Frankia alni ACN14a: one gene and its partner. Each later gene encodes a partner of the first gene's protein in a complex. Links are inferred from orthologs where the notes say so. Each region holds a gene or a part of one and is shown in the gene's direction. Other genes may lie near its edges. The genes, in order: pcrA and uvrB.

What was found.
Region 2: the proteins of pcrA (region 1) and uvrB are in contact, whole or in part, in a crystal structure (PDB 7EGT), measured with the Thermus thermophilus proteins. The link is inferred for Frankia alni ACN14a from one-to-one orthologs. Residues at the interface, in WP_096412145.1 of Thermus thermophilus: His654, Arg656, Phe657, Gln666, Asp668, Glu669, Lys680, Arg681, Leu682, Ser683, Lys685, Tyr686, Ala687; in WP_096411307.1 of Thermus thermophilus: Glu23, Leu25, Arg26, Asp27, Gly28, Glu29, Arg30, Phe31, Arg55, Glu326, Asp327, Phe328, Glu379, Ser382, Gln383, His398, Gly400, Arg401.

What each region holds. Positions count from the first base shown.
Region 1 is NC_008278.1:1,221,477-1,224,924, forward strand. The notes cover bases 190-3,329. They hold pcrA (DNA helicase PcrA), read left to right. Parts: upstream 190-557; coding sequence 558-3,101; downstream 3,102-3,329. Other genes in these bases: FRAAL_RS05015 (threonine ammonia-lyase), read left to right, coding at 190-365. In the rest of the region: more of FRAAL_RS05015, read left to right, coding at 1-189. UniProt on the Escherichia coli protein: A helicase with DNA-dependent ATPase activity. Unwinds DNA duplexes with 3'-5' polarity. Translocates on single-stranded DNA with 3'-5' polarity. Initiates unwinding more efficiently from a nicked substrate than double-stranded DNA.
Region 2 is NC_008278.1:4,999,857-5,003,151, forward strand. Bases 309-3,295 are described here. They hold uvrB (excinuclease ABC subunit UvrB), read left to right. Parts: upstream 309-729; coding sequence 730-2,862; downstream 2,863-3,295. Other genes in these bases: FRAAL_RS20135 (PucR family transcriptional regulator), read left to right, coding at 309-677; coaE (dephospho-CoA kinase), read right to left, coding at 2,892-3,295. Also shown: more of FRAAL_RS20135, read left to right, coding at 1-308. UniProt on the Escherichia coli protein: The UvrABC repair system catalyzes the recognition and processing of DNA lesions. A damage recognition complex composed of 2 UvrA and 2 UvrB subunits scans DNA for abnormalities.

The sequences.
Region 1 (3,448 bases):
GGCTGTCCGGGCGGCCGGTGCTGCCCCGACCGGCGGCGCGGCCCCGCACGATCGCCGACGGCATGGCGGTGAGCGAACCGGGTGCGCTGACCTTCGCGCTGGCCACCAGGCTGGTCGACGAGGTGGTGACCGTGGACGAGGCCGCCTTCTGGGAGGCGATGGTGCTGCTGCGCCGCGCCGGTCTCGCGGTGGAGCCGGCCGGAGCCGCGCCGGTCGCCGCGCTGCTGCGCCACGGCCGCCTCGTGCAGGGGCCGACGGTGGCGATCCTGTCGGGGGGCAACATCGATCCCGGGGTGGCCAGCCGGGTCAAGTCGCTCGCGGCGGTCGCGACCGACGACGTCGGCGAACTGCGGACCACGGCCTGAGGCGGCCCGCCGGGCGGTGGGCGGCCGAGGTGACCATAAGGTGGCGACACGTGGGTCGGCGACGTCGCGGGCGCGTGGCGCTTCACGGCGGGCCGCTCCGCGGCAGGCCGCCGCCGGTCCGGCCGGGAGGCGGCGCCTCCCCGGCGAGCCCGGCTCCGACCAGTCCGGCGTCGAACGTACGATCGAGGTCTGATGAGCACTCTGTTCGGTGAGTCCCCCCGTGCCTTCGGCGAGTCGGCCGCGGGCGTCGGCGGTGGCGTGCCCTACGACCTGTTCGGCCCGGCGGTGCTCGCCCCGTCCGCGGGCGGCGACGCAGGCGGCGGGGCACCCAGGCTCGATGCCGAGGGCCTGCTCGACGGGCTCAATCCGCAGCAGCGTGCCGCCGTGGTGCACATCGGCGCGCCGCTGCTGGTCGTGGCGGGCGCGGGCTCGGGCAAGACCCGGGTGCTGGCCCATCGCATCGCCTACCTGCTGGCGGCCCGGGGCGTGCGGCCCGGGGAGATTCTGGCGATCACGTTCACGAACAAGGCCGCAGCCGAGATGCGGGAGCGGGTCGGCGCGCTGGTGGGCCCGCGGGCGCGGGCGATGTGGGTCAGCACGTTCCACTCGGCCTGCGTGCGCATCCTGCGGTCGGAGGCGAAGCGGCTCGGCTACGGGTCCTCCTTCTCCATCTACGACGCCGCGGACGCGCAGCGGCTGATCACGCTGGTCACCCGGGATCTCGACCTCGACCCGAAGCGGCACCCGGCGCGCGGGCTGGCCGCGCAGATCAGCAACCTGAAGAACGAGCTGATCGACTGGGAGGCCGCCCGGGACCGGGCGAGCAGTCACCAGGAGCGCACCCTCGCCGAGGTGTACGCCGCCTACCAGCAGCGGCTGGCCCAGGCCAACGCGCTCGACTTCGACGACCTGATCATGATGACGGTCAACCTGCTCCAGGCGTTCCCCGACGTCGCCGAGCACTACCGGCGCAGGTTCCGGCACGTGCTGGTGGACGAGTACCAGGACACCAACCACGCCCAGTACGTCCTCGTGCGGGAACTCGTCGGCCAGCCCGCGCACGCCGACGCCGACGCCGACGTGCCAGGGCCGGGGGCGGCGGCGGACGCGGCGGTGTCGACCGTCACGTGGGCGTCGGGCGCCGTGCCGCCCGCCGAGCTCTGCGTCGTCGGTGACGCCGACCAGTCGATCTACGCCTTCCGCGGGGCGAACATCCGCAACATCGTGGAGTTCGAGGAGGACTTCCCCGACGCCGCGGTGATCCTGCTGGAGCAGAACTACCGTTCCACCCAGACCATCCTGTCCGCCGCGAACGCGGTGATCGCGCGCAACAACCAGCGCAAGGCGAAGCGGCTGTGGTCCGACGCGGGCGACGGGGAGAAGATCGTCGGATTCGTCGCGGACAACGAGCACGACGAGGCCGCCTTCGTCGCCGAGGAGGTCGACCGGCTCACCGACGCGGGGCTGGCCCGGCCCGCGGACGTCGCGGTGTTCTACCGGACCAACGCGCAGAGCCGCGTCTTCGAGGAGATCTTCGTCCGGGTCGGGCTGCCCTACCGGGTCGTCGGCGGGGTGCGCTTCTACGAGCGCCGCGAGATCCGCGATCTGCTCGCCTACCTGCGGGTGCTGGCCAACCCGAACGACACGGTGAACCTGCGCCGCATCCTCAACGTGCCGCGGCGCGGCATCGGGGACCGGGCCGAGGCGGCGCTCGCCGGCTTCGCCGAAGTCGAGCGGATCGGGTTCGCCGCGGCGCTGGAGCGGGTCGGCGAGGTGCCGGGGATCGCCACCCGCTCGGCGAAGGCGGTGCGCGAGTTCGCGGCGTTGCTCGCCGAGCTGCGCGCGATCGAGGCGGACGGACCGGTCGCCGTCGTCGAGGCTGTCCTCGAACGCACCGGCTACCTGTCCGAGCTTCTTGCGGAGGACACGGTCGAGGCCCAGGGCCGGGTGGAGAACCTGCAGGAGCTGGTCGGCGTCGTCCAGGAGTTCACCGAGCGCAACCCGCAGGGCACTCTCGCCGAGTTCCTCGAACAGGTCTCACTGGTCGCCGACGCCGACCAGGTTCCCACCGATGACGGCTCCGACGGCGTCGTCACCCTCATGACCCTGCACAGCGCCAAGGGCCTGGAGTTCCCCGTCGTCTTCCTCACTGGCCTGGAGGACGGCGTCTTCCCGCATCTGCGGACCCTGGGCGACCCCACCCAGTTGGAAGAGGAGCGCCGCCTGGCCTACGTGGGAGTCACCCGGGCCCGCTCCCGGCTGTACCTGACCCGCTCGGTCGTCCGCAGTGCCTGGGGCCAGCCGGCGTACAACCCGCCGTCGAGGTTCCTCGGTGAGGTGCCCGACGCGCTGGTCGACTGGCGTCGTCTCGTCGAGGCGGCGCCGGAGCCGGCTGCGCGCCCCTGGGGCGGCTCCGGAGGGTCCGGGCCGGGCGGGTTCGGGTCGGGCGGGTTCGGGTCGGGCTCGGCGGGGCAGGGCGCCGGCCGGGCGGGCGGCGGGAGCGCGCCGGCCCGCAAGCCGCTGCCGAACTCACCGTTCGCCGGCCGCGGCCGTCCCTCGGCGCGGCCCGTGCTGGAGCTGCGCCAGGGCGACCGGGTGACCCACGACAGCTTCGGCCTCGGAGTCGTCGTCGCCACCGGTGGGGTGGGGGATTCGGCCGAGGCGACGATCGACTTCGGTGCGGACGCCGGGACCAAGCGCCTGCTGCTGCGCTACGCCCCGGTCGAGAAGCTCTGAGTCCCGCGCACGCAGCTCGGACCCCTGGTCGGGAAGCTCCGAGCCCTGGTCGAGCAGCTCTGACTGCTCCGGCGCCGTCGTCCCTGCCAGCCAGCCCGCAACCCGGCGCGTCACCGCCCCGTTGAACGCCAGCGAGTGATGACCGAGCCCGGGGACGGTGACGTTCACCGCGTCCAGGTCCGGATGGTCGATCGCGGCCTGGGCCGGGCGGACCACCGTGTCCCGCCCGGCGGCGACCGCGACGAACCGCGTCCGGCATCCCGGCGCCGGGCGGCCGAGCTCGACCAGCAGCGGCGAGCCCGGCCGTAACTGGGCGAGCAGGGGATACGGCAGCGCCCGGGGTACCA
Region 2 (3,295 bases), 3.8 Mb from region 1 along the record:
CCGCGCCGGGGCCGCCGGGATCACCGGGATCACCGGGCCCGTCGGGATCACCGGGGGCGCGGGCCCGGCCCGCGGCGGCCGCGGGCAGCCGTCCGCCCGGCCGGCGCCGGGCGGACGAGTCGGGGGCCGCGGACGCGGGTTTCTCCCCGCTGCCCGCGTTCGCGCCCACGCCGGAGGCCCCGGCCGCGATGGCCGCGCTGACCCGCCGGCTGCGGGCCGAGCCCGGCCTGCTGTGGCGGGTGGGGGTCGGCCGCGCGCGCAGCGGCGTCGCCGGGGTCCGGATCGGTTTCGAGGAGGCCCGCGGCGCCGCGGAGCTCGCCGGCCGCCTCGGGCTGGAGGGAGCCGTCGTCCACACCGACGACCTGCTCATCTACAAGGTCCTGCTGCGCGACCGGGAGGCGCTGGCGGAGCTGGTCGAGGCGGTGCTCTCGCCGCTGCGGGCCGCCCGGGGCGGCGCCGGCCCGCTGATCGACACCCTCGACGCCTACTTCACCACCGGCGCAGTGGCGCTCGCCGCGGCACGTCGGCTGCACCTGTCCGTGCGGGCGTTGACCTACCGGCTCGACCGCATCCACGCGCTGACCCGCCACGACCCGACCTCCCCGACGGATCGGTACGTCCTGCAGACGGCGGTGCTCGGCGCACGGCTGATCGGCTGGAACCCGGCTGGCGGGTGAGCCGCCGGTGGCCGGTCGGAAACTGTCGGAGGGCTGTGGTGTTCTGGTAGACGTGAGCACAACGTTCGAACGGCCCAGCCTCGACATCGAGCGGACGCGCGCCCCGTTCGAGGTCGTGTCCGACTTCTCCCCGTCGGGCGACCAGCCCGCCGCGATCGACGAGCTGGCCCGGCGCGTGCGGGCCGGCGACACCAACGTGGTCCTGCTCGGCGCGACCGGCACCGGCAAGTCGGCGACGACGGCGTGGCTCGTGGAGCGCCTACAGCGGCCGACGCTGGTGATGGCGCCGAACAAGACGCTCGCGGCGCAGCTCGCCAACGAGTTCCGCGAGCTGCTGCCGCACAACGCGGTCGAGTACTTCGTCTCGTACTACGACTACTACCAGCCCGAGGCGTACATCGCGCAGACCGACACCTACATCGAGAAGGACTCCTCGATCAACGAGGAGGTCGAGCGGCTGCGGCACTCGGCGACGATGAGCCTGCTCACGCGGCGGGACGTCATCGTGGTGGCGAGCGTGAGCTGCATCTACGGCCTGGGCACGCCGCAGGAGTACATCGACCGGATGGTGCGGCTGCGCGTCGGTGACGAGATCGAGCGGGACCTGCTGCTGCGCCGCTTCGTCGACGTCCAGTACACCCGCAACGACCTGGCTTTCACCCGGGGGACCTTCCGGGTCCGCGGCGACACGGTGGAGGTGTTCCCGGTCTACGAGGAGCTCGCCGTGCGGGTCGAGATGTTCGGCGACGAGATCGAGCGGCTGACCTACCTGCACCCGCTGACCGGGGAGATCGTCCGCGAGGTGGAGGAGATCTTCGTCTTCCCGGCGACGCACTACGTCGCCGGCCCGGAGCGGATGGAGCGGGCCATCGCGGGGATCGAGGCGGAGCTCGCCGAGCGCCTCGCGACGATGGAGCGCCAGGGCAAGCTGCTGGAGGCGCAGCGGCTGCGGATGCGCACCACCTACGACATCGAGATGATGCGCCAGGTCGGCTTCTGCTCCGGGATCGAGAACTACTCCCGGCACATCGACGGCCGCGAGGCCGGCACCGCGCCGCACACCCTGCTGGACTACTTCCCCGACGACTTCCTGCTGGTGATCGACGAGTCGCACGTGACGGTCCCCCAGATCGGCGGGATGTACGAGGGCGACATGTCCCGCAAGCGCAACCTCGTCGAGCACGGCTTCCGGCTGCCCAGCGCGATGGACAACCGCCCGCTGCGATGGGAGGAGTTCCTGGAGCGCATCGGCCAGACCGTCTACCTCTCGGCGACGCCGGGCCCCTACGAGCTGGGCCGGGCCGACGGCGTGGTCGAGCAGATCATCCGGCCGACCGGGCTGCTCGACCCGGAGGTCGTGCTCAAGCCGACGAAGGGGCAGATCGACGATCTCGTCCACGAGATCCGCCTGCGCGCGGAGCGCGACGAGCGCGTCCTCGTCACCACGCTGACCAAGAAGATGTCCGAGGACCTCACCGACTACCTGCTCGAACTCGGCATCCGGGTGCGCTACCTGCACAGCGAGGTGGACACCCTGCGCCGGGTGGAGCTGCTCACCGAGTTGCGCCGCGGCGACTTCGACGTCCTCGTCGGGATCAACCTGCTGCGCGAGGGCCTCGACCTGCCCGAGGTGTCGCTGGTGAGCATCCTCGACGCCGACAAGGAGGGCTTCCTGCGCTCCGACAAGTCGCTGATCCAGACCATCGGCCGCGCCGCCCGCAACGTGTCCGGCCAGGTGCACATGTACGCGGACAAGATCACCCCGTCGATGCGCCACGCCATCGACGAGACGAACCGGCGCCGCGAGAAGCAGATGGCCTACAACGCCGAACGCGGCCTCGATCCGCAGCCGCTACGCAAGAAGGTCGTCGACATCCTCGACGACATGGTCCGCGAGTCGGCCGAGGGCGAGCTGATCGGCGGGGGCGGGCGGTCACAGTCACGCGGCAAGGCGCCGGTGCCGGGGATGAAGTCCCGGGGCGGGGCGCAGGGCACGGTCGGCCGGTACGCCGCCGAGCTCGCCGGGATGCCCTCGCACGAGCTGGCGCAGCTCATCCGCCAGCTCGACGACCAGATGCACGAGGCGGCCAAGGAACTTCAGTTCGAGCTGGCGGCCCGGTTGCGCGACGAGATCGCCGAGTTGAAGAAGGAGCTGCGCGGCATGGGTGCCGCCGGGGTGCAGTAGCCCACGCACCCGGCCGCGACGTGCGTTGGTTACGGGGTGGCGGCCGGGGGGTGTTCGGTGGCGGCCCGGGCGTCGCGGCGGGCGAGCAGCTCCCGCCAGACCTCGTCGAGGCGGGCGTCGAGCTCGTCGAGGCTGCCCCCGTTGTCGATGACGATGTCGGCGGCGGCGCGGCGCTGTTCGTCGCTGGCCTGCGTGGCCATCCGGGCGAGTGCCTGGTCGCGGGGCAGGCCGCGGCCCTCCAGCCGCACCAGCCGCAGCTCGCGCGGCGCCTCGACGACCAGCACCAGGTCGTAGTTGCCCTCCGCGTGCACCTCGACGAGCAGCGGCACATCGTGCAGGACGATCCCGTCCGAAGAGAGCTGCGCGATCCGCCGGCCGGTCTCGGCCCGGATGAGTGGATGGATGATCGCCTCCAGGCGCCCACGGGCCGCGG